3 regions of the Klebsiella electrica genome follow, and region 3 is predicted to be linked to each of the others. Evidence: predicted binding sites of a transcription regulator. Region 3 holds the regulator's gene; each other region holds the start of a gene.
What was found. Region 3 encodes Fur, which represses iron uptake genes when iron is present. Its sites were predicted from a motif close to ATAATAATGAGAACNACTATCAA; they were not measured.
Positions count from the first base shown of each region.

Region 1 (2,272 bases), 2.2 Mb from region 3:
GGCGTTTCCGCCGCTGACCGCGTGACCACCGTGCGCGCGGCTATTGCCGACGGTGCTAAACCTTCTGACCTCAACCGTCCCGGCCATGTCTTCCCGCTGCGCGCGCAGCCGGGCGGCGTGTTGACCCGCGGCGGTCACACGGAAGCGACCATTGACCTGGTAACGCTGGCGGGCTTTAAACCGGCTGGCGTGCTGTGTGAACTGACGAATGACGATGGCTCTATGGCGCGCGCGCCGGAGTGCATTGCGTTCGCGCAGAAGCATGATATGGCTGTCGTCACCATTGAAGATCTGGTGGCCTATCGTCGCGAACATGAGCGCAAAGCCAGCTGATTGTGGCCCCGCATCATGGCAAAGCCCACCTCAGCGTGGGCTTTGTTGTTTTTTAGCTTCAGCCAATGCCCATGGCCTGCAGCACAACCAGGCTTAACCCCATCACCGACATCCCACACAGCACGCCATAACTTGGGTTGCTCTGCGGATCGATCTCTTTTGCCAGCGGCATCAGCTCATCAACCGACAGCGCCACCATGATCCCGGCAACGGCTGCCATAACGGCGCCCATTACGACGGGCGACACCAGGCTACCGAGGATCAGCCAGGCCAGCAGGCCGCCGAGAATTTCCGCCATCCCGGAAAGCCCTGCCCACAGTACCGCCTTATGCCGTGAACCGGTGGCGGCATAAACCGGGCCAGCCACCGCCAGCCCCTCGGGAATATTGTGTAAAGCGACCGCCAGTGCGACGCCCATCCCCAGCTCGAGGTTATTACTGGCCGTCACAAAGGTGGCGATCCCTTCCGGGAAGTTGTGCAGGCTGATGCCCAGAGTCAATAACATTGCGGTTCGGCGAAGATTACGTGGGCGCGGCATACCCGGTGGCAGCAGATCCTGCGGATGCGCGTGGGGCAGCATACGGTCGAGCGCAAAATAGCCCAGCAGGCCGATGACAAACATGCCGTAACCGAGCAGCGGCGACATGCCTTGCGCGTTCAGCGCGGCGGGAAGCATCTCCATCAGTGAGATAAGCAGCATGATGCCCGCGGCAAAGCCGAGGGAAAATCCCAGCAGCCGGTTGGATGGCTTCTGACCGAGGACGCCGAAAATAGCGCCGATAAATGTGGCGCTACCCGCCAGCAGCGTCAATATTAAAGGTGACGACATTATTCATTTCCTTTGATAATGATTATCATTAATGATATCGAGATTCCCTGCTAACGGCGAGAGGGGGAGGCAGCCCTTTACAGCGAATTACATTCAAATTTTCTGACGATCATCATCATGCTTATCTGAGTTTATCCTGACGCAAAAACGCGTAATGTAAAGACATCACCATTCCTCTGTTTAAGGATATCACCATGTCCCGTACCCGAATGCCAGCGTTGTTTTTAGGCCACGGCAGCCCGATGAACGTGCTGGAAGATAACATCTATACCCGCGCCTGGCGGCAGCTGGGCGAAACATTGCCGCGGCCAAAAGCCATTGTTGTGGTTTCTGCGCACTGGTTTACTCGCGGTACCGGGGTCACGGCTATGGAAACGCCGAAGACGATCCACGATTTTGGCGGCTTCCCGCAGGCGCTGTACGATACGCATTATCCGGCTCCCGGTTCTCCGGAACTGGCGCAGCGTCTGGTTGAGTTGCTGGCGCCGGTCCCTGTGACCCTGGATAAAGAAGCCTGGGGTTTCGATCATGGCTCATGGGGCGTGCTGATAAAAATGTACCCCGATGCGGACATCCCGATGGTGCAGTTGAGCATCGACAGCACCAAACCGGCAGCCTGGCATATGGAAATGGGGCGTAAGCTGGCGGTGCTGCGAGATGAAGGCATCATGCTGGTGGCGAGCGGTAACGTGGTGCATAACCTGAGAACGGCACGCTGGCATGGCGAGAGTACGCCTTACCCGTGGGCAGAATCATTTAATGACTACGTGAAAAGCAACCTGAGCTGGAAGGGACCGGTTGCAGAGCATCCGCTGGTGAACTATCTGGCGCATGAGGGAGGCTCGCTTTCTAACCCGACCGCGGATCACTTCCTGCCGCTGCTCTACGCTTTGGGCACCTGGGACGGCGAAGAACCGATATCTATTCCGGTGGAAGGGATGGAGATGGGATCGCTGAGCATGCTGTCGGTGCTGATTGGGGCGTAGAAGAGAGTGTAATAACCCCGGCAGGCGTCAGCGCCGCCGGGGATATCTTATTCGACGAAAATGTGCGGGTAGAAACGCGACAGATCCTGGGTTATCAACGCCCGATCCTCGCGTACGCCGATAC
Region 1 is NZ_CP041247.1:644,544-646,815, forward strand. Features, by position in the region: gene ribB (3,4-dihydroxy-2-butanone-4-phosphate synthase) at 1-333, shown strand, start outside; gene zupT (zinc transporter ZupT) at 392-1,162, opposite strand; gene ygiD (4,5-DOPA-extradiol-dioxygenase) at 1,357-2,148, shown strand; gene Electrica_RS03135 (glutathionylspermidine synthase family protein) at 2,196-2,272, opposite strand, start outside.
Region 1: a site for Fur is predicted at 1,175-1,197, ahead of zupT (zinc transporter ZupT). Genes of this name have one in related genera too.

Region 2 (2,272 bases), 2.1 Mb from region 3:
GCGCTTCTCAATGAGATTCAGTGCGTGTGCGCTACAGGCCAGAGCCGATGCGCTGGAAGGTAACCTGTTCAAAGTGAGCTCCTGGGACGGGCGTATCACATGATACTGAATTAAGTATTGCAGGGATTACGCCACTTCGGCACGGCAGCTGAAAATCGGGATAAACGCAGCGCGAAAACGCATTTGTGCGAAATTTAATCTCACAGCGATATTTTTGGCATGTTTTACTCCTGAACGGGCGAGGCAATCGACCGGGAGTATTCCGCCGCGTGCGTCGCGGCGGTGCAGGTTGCCCAAAATGGGGGCAGGGGAAGAGACTCCGCGAGATTAATCGAGCTGGGAAATCTCCATCGCCGCGCGGTCAATAACGGCGACAATCTGCTTCAGCTGGGCTTCGCTGAGGGGCTGCTGGTTAACTTTTAAATCCAGTACGGCTTTAAAGTTTTCCAGCGCCCGCTTCATTTGCGGGTTTTTACGCAGCTCGCAGCCGACCATACGGGCCTGCAAACGTTCCTGGATATGGCCGAGCTGTTCCAGATTCCCGGCATGCAGAAGGCTGCCCTCTGCGGTTATGGCGATTTTTTTGCGGCCATTTTCCTCTTCGACGCTGATAAGGCCCTGATCCTGAAGGAGATCGAGGGTTGGATAGATCACGCCCGGACTTGGGCTGTAGTTGCCCTGGGTCAGGTTTTCTATCTCTTTAATCAGCTCGTAGCCATGGCTGGCGTTGCGGGTGAGGATGTCGAGGATCACCAGACGCAGTTCGCCGTGACCAAAGAAACGCTGGCGGCGTCCACCACCGCCGCCCCGGCGGCCATGCTCCCCGCGTTCGCCGTGTTCACCGTGGCGTCCACGACCTTCTTCATGATGATGTCGCATAGTTTGCTCCTGTTTTTTTTTGATATATCTAATTTATATCTAAATTTTATATCTTAGCAAGTAAGAAGAATGATTATTTTATAATTATATGATTTATTTGTTTTATTTTTTGTTTTTGTACTTTATTGCTTTTTGCTATGGTTATATCAAAAAAGAGTTGCATTCCTTTTTAATAGCAATCATTATCATTTGCGGAAGATTTAGATATATCGATAAATTTCACGAAGGCGAATGACGATGATAAAAACGAAACAACCTCAGTACCCGCAGCGCGTTCGTAATGCGCTGCGTTTTCGCGAGTTAACCGTGCTGCGCGTTGAGCGCGTTGGCACCGCCTTCCAGCGTATTGTGCTGGGCGGAGACGCGCTGGAGGGATTCGTCTCTCAGGGGTTTGACGACCATACCAAACTCTTTTTTCCGCAAGCCGGCACCACGTTTACGCCACCGCAGGTGACCGAAGAGGGCATTAACTGGGGCGAGGGCCCCCGTCCGGCGACCCGTGATTACACGCCGCTGTATGATGCCGAACGGCATGAACTGGCGTATGACTTCTTTATTCACGACGGCGGTATTGCCAGCCGCTGGGCGCTGGCGGCAAACGTCGGCGATAAGCTGGTGATTGGCGGCCCGCGCGGTTCGCTGGTGGTGCCGGAAGATTACGCCTGGCAGCTGTATGTTTGTGATGAATCCGGGATGCCTGCGCTACGCCGCCGCCTGCTGGACCTCAGCCGTCTGCCCGTGCGCCCGCAGGTGACGGCGCTGGTGACGATCGGCGAGGCGTCGTATAAAGATTATCTCGCGGATCTGCAGGACTTTCAGATTGAGTGGAACGTCGGCCATCATTCGTCCGTGGTGGCCGAACGTCTGGCGCAGGTTAGCGTACCTGCGGAAGATTACTTTATCTGGGTAACCGGTGAAGGTGAGGTGGTGAAAACACGACTCGGTCGGTTTGAAAATGACGAAATTGACCCGCAGCTGGTGCGCTCCCAGGCCTACTGGCACCGTAAATAGGCCGGATTGCGGCAGGAGCGAGCCCCGGGATGCGGCGTTAACGCCTTGCCGGGCTACCAGACGGCCAGGTTGTTGCACCGGCTGGCGGCCATCGTTCCTTCAGTGACCTCGGCGATGAGGCGGGGCGCTGATGAAAAAGAATTGAGACATCACGCTTGCAGGAGATTGAGTGAAAACAGAATCCCCGGAGGCGTGAAGAATCAAGTACAGAGAGTCACGAAGAGAACGTCAGGCGCGGATCACGCGTTTTCCGGCGACATCCAGCGTAAGGGATTCACCATCGCGTATCGGCTGCAGGGCATCTCCCTGCTGGCACAGGCAGACGATCCCGGCCTGACGGGCGATGATCGCGCCGTGAGATGCCTCGCTTCCTGCCCGCAGA
Region 2 is NZ_CP041247.1:607,107-609,378, forward strand. Features, by position in the region: gene ygjG (putrescine aminotransferase) at 1-72, opposite strand, end outside; gene Electrica_RS02950 (PadR family transcriptional regulator) at 328-879, opposite strand; gene Electrica_RS02955 (siderophore-interacting protein) at 1,117-1,890, shown strand; gene dhaM (dihydroxyacetone kinase phosphoryl donor subunit DhaM) at 2,119-2,272, opposite strand, start outside.
Region 2: a site for Fur is predicted at 1,046-1,068, ahead of Electrica_RS02955 (siderophore-interacting protein). Genes of this name have one in related genera too.

Region 3 (2,272 bases):
ATGTTCACGACATTGCCAAGAGCAGCAAAGAAGATCTGCAAGCCTACGACATCCTGCTGCTCGGCATTCCGACTTGGTACTACGGTGAAGCTCAGTGCGACTGGGATGATTTTTTCCCGACGCTGGAAGAGGTCGACTTTAACGGTAAACTGGTTGCGCTGTTTGGCTGCGGCGATCAGGAAGACTACGCGGAATACTTCTGCGACGCGCTGGGCACCATTCGCGATATCGTTGAGCCGCGCGGCGCCACCATCGTTGGCCACTGGCCGACAGCGGGCTATCATTTTGAAGCCTCTAAAGGCCTGGCGGATGACGATCACTTCGTCGGTCTGGCTATCGATGAAGACCGCCAGCCGGAATTGACCAACGAACGCGTAAGCCAGTGGGTTAAGCAGGTCTCTGAAGAACTGCACCTCGAAGAAATTAAAAATGCCTGATGATTGTGCGGCGTTACCGTAAAGTTTCGCCGCATTAATAGATAGAAGCAATCAAACAAATAGCTACAAGTTTTTAACTTTTAATCACATATCTGTACAATGTCCTCTGATTTAACGAGGTCAGGTGACGCAGTTTGTAGCTGGGGCCTCGTTTTTGACAGCATACAAGGCCCGATACTTGCAGTTTTCATTTGACGACAGCAGTTCTATAATGAGACGCATTGCATCGGGTGATTCTCTGTATTACTTCCGCTGATGGAAGTAGATCGTTTAGCAACAGGACAGATTCCGCATGACTGACAACAATACCGCATTAAAGAAGGCTGGCCTGAAAGTCACACTTCCTCGATTAAAAATCCTGGAAGTCCTGCAGGAACCGGATAACCATCACGTCAGTGCGGAAGATTTATACAAGCGCCTGATCGACATGGGTGAAGAGATCGGTCTCGCTACTGTTTATCGCGTGCTGAACCAGTTTGATGATGCGGGCATTGTGACTCGTCACAACTTCGAAGGCGGTAAATCTGTTTTCGAACTGACCCAGCAGCATCATCACGATCACCTTATTTGCCTCGATTGTGGCAAAGTGATCGAATTCAGCGATGAGTCTATCGAAGCGCGTCAGCGTGAAATCGCCCACCGTCATGGCATCCGTTTGACCAACCACAGTCTGTACCTTTACGGTCACTGTGCGGAAGGCGACTGCCGTGAAGATGAACATGCACACGACGCGCTGGAAAAGTAATTTCCCACCGCGTGAACCGCAAAAAGCCAACCTGACGGTTGGCTTTTTTTATGCGCGAAATCTGCCGCGCCCCCTGCCCTCGTACGCGAGTTGACGTTACCGCATTCCGTCTTACCCCCTGGGATGGTGGTTGATGCGCGCTGCACTTATCAACCGGCGGAACATCAACGCTGAAACGCCAACGGGCGAAGATAATGCTCCGCCCGTTTTCACTCTGTCGTCCGTTTTATTTCGTCGTGTTGTTGCTGCGAATCCCTTTCCAGATGCGATCGCAACGCGCTTTCACCGCCTGATCATTACCGGTACGGGTCGCCTGAATACACTGTTGGTAATCAAGAACGCGCACGCTTTCCTGGTTGGCAAACGCCTGATGCTGTTTCTCTTCTTTCAGCACGTCCAGAACGCTCTGGCAGGCCTGAACCTTGTCCGGGTTCCCTTCTGCCGTATTGATACAGGCGCTATAAGCCTCTTTTAGTTTCGAATCTTCCTTCGGCGCGGGAGCCTGCGTGCAGGCAACCAGACCCGATGCCATAACCGCGATGAGCAATAGCTTCTTCATAATTAACCTCTCAGGTTTGCGGCAGATTTACATCTGCCGCAGCGGCATCAGAAAATAGTGAACGGAGCGATAACCATGAACTTCACGTCACGCTCATCCTGGAAGATGTTGCCATAGCCACCGCTCCAGCTCGGGATATCGGAGTGGTTGTCGTATTGGGTAAAGTGCAGTTTAAACAGCGTTCCTTTTGCCCGGCCGTCCTGTACGGTGTACATCGCATCGAGGCTATACGCGGACTCTTCCGTAAGCGCCCCATCTGCGACGTCTTGTGAAAATTGTCCTGTCTGGCAACAATCGCGCCCATCTATTTTGATGGACACGAACGATGAATTCCCAGACAACAAAAGATATTCCCTGCTTCCGTTCTTATTTGCCTGATGCCCTGCGTTTAAGATTTGAAGATAAACTGACCATCCGGGCCATCGCTCAGCGCCTCGGTCTCAGTCATTCCACAATACATACGCTTTTTCAGCGCTTTATTGCATCCGGTATCGCATGGCCATTGCCCGATTCAGTCTCATTCGCTCAGCT
Region 3 is NZ_CP041247.1:3,756,939-3,759,210, forward strand. Features, by position in the region: gene fldA (flavodoxin FldA) at 1-437, shown strand, start outside; gene fur (ferric iron uptake transcriptional regulator) at 730-1,182, shown strand; gene chiQ (ChiQ/YbfN family lipoprotein) at 1,409-1,741, opposite strand; partial or broken gene Electrica_RS17965 (ChiP family protein) at 1,789-1,983, opposite strand; gene tnpA (IS66-like element accessory protein TnpA) at 2,067-2,272, shown strand, end outside.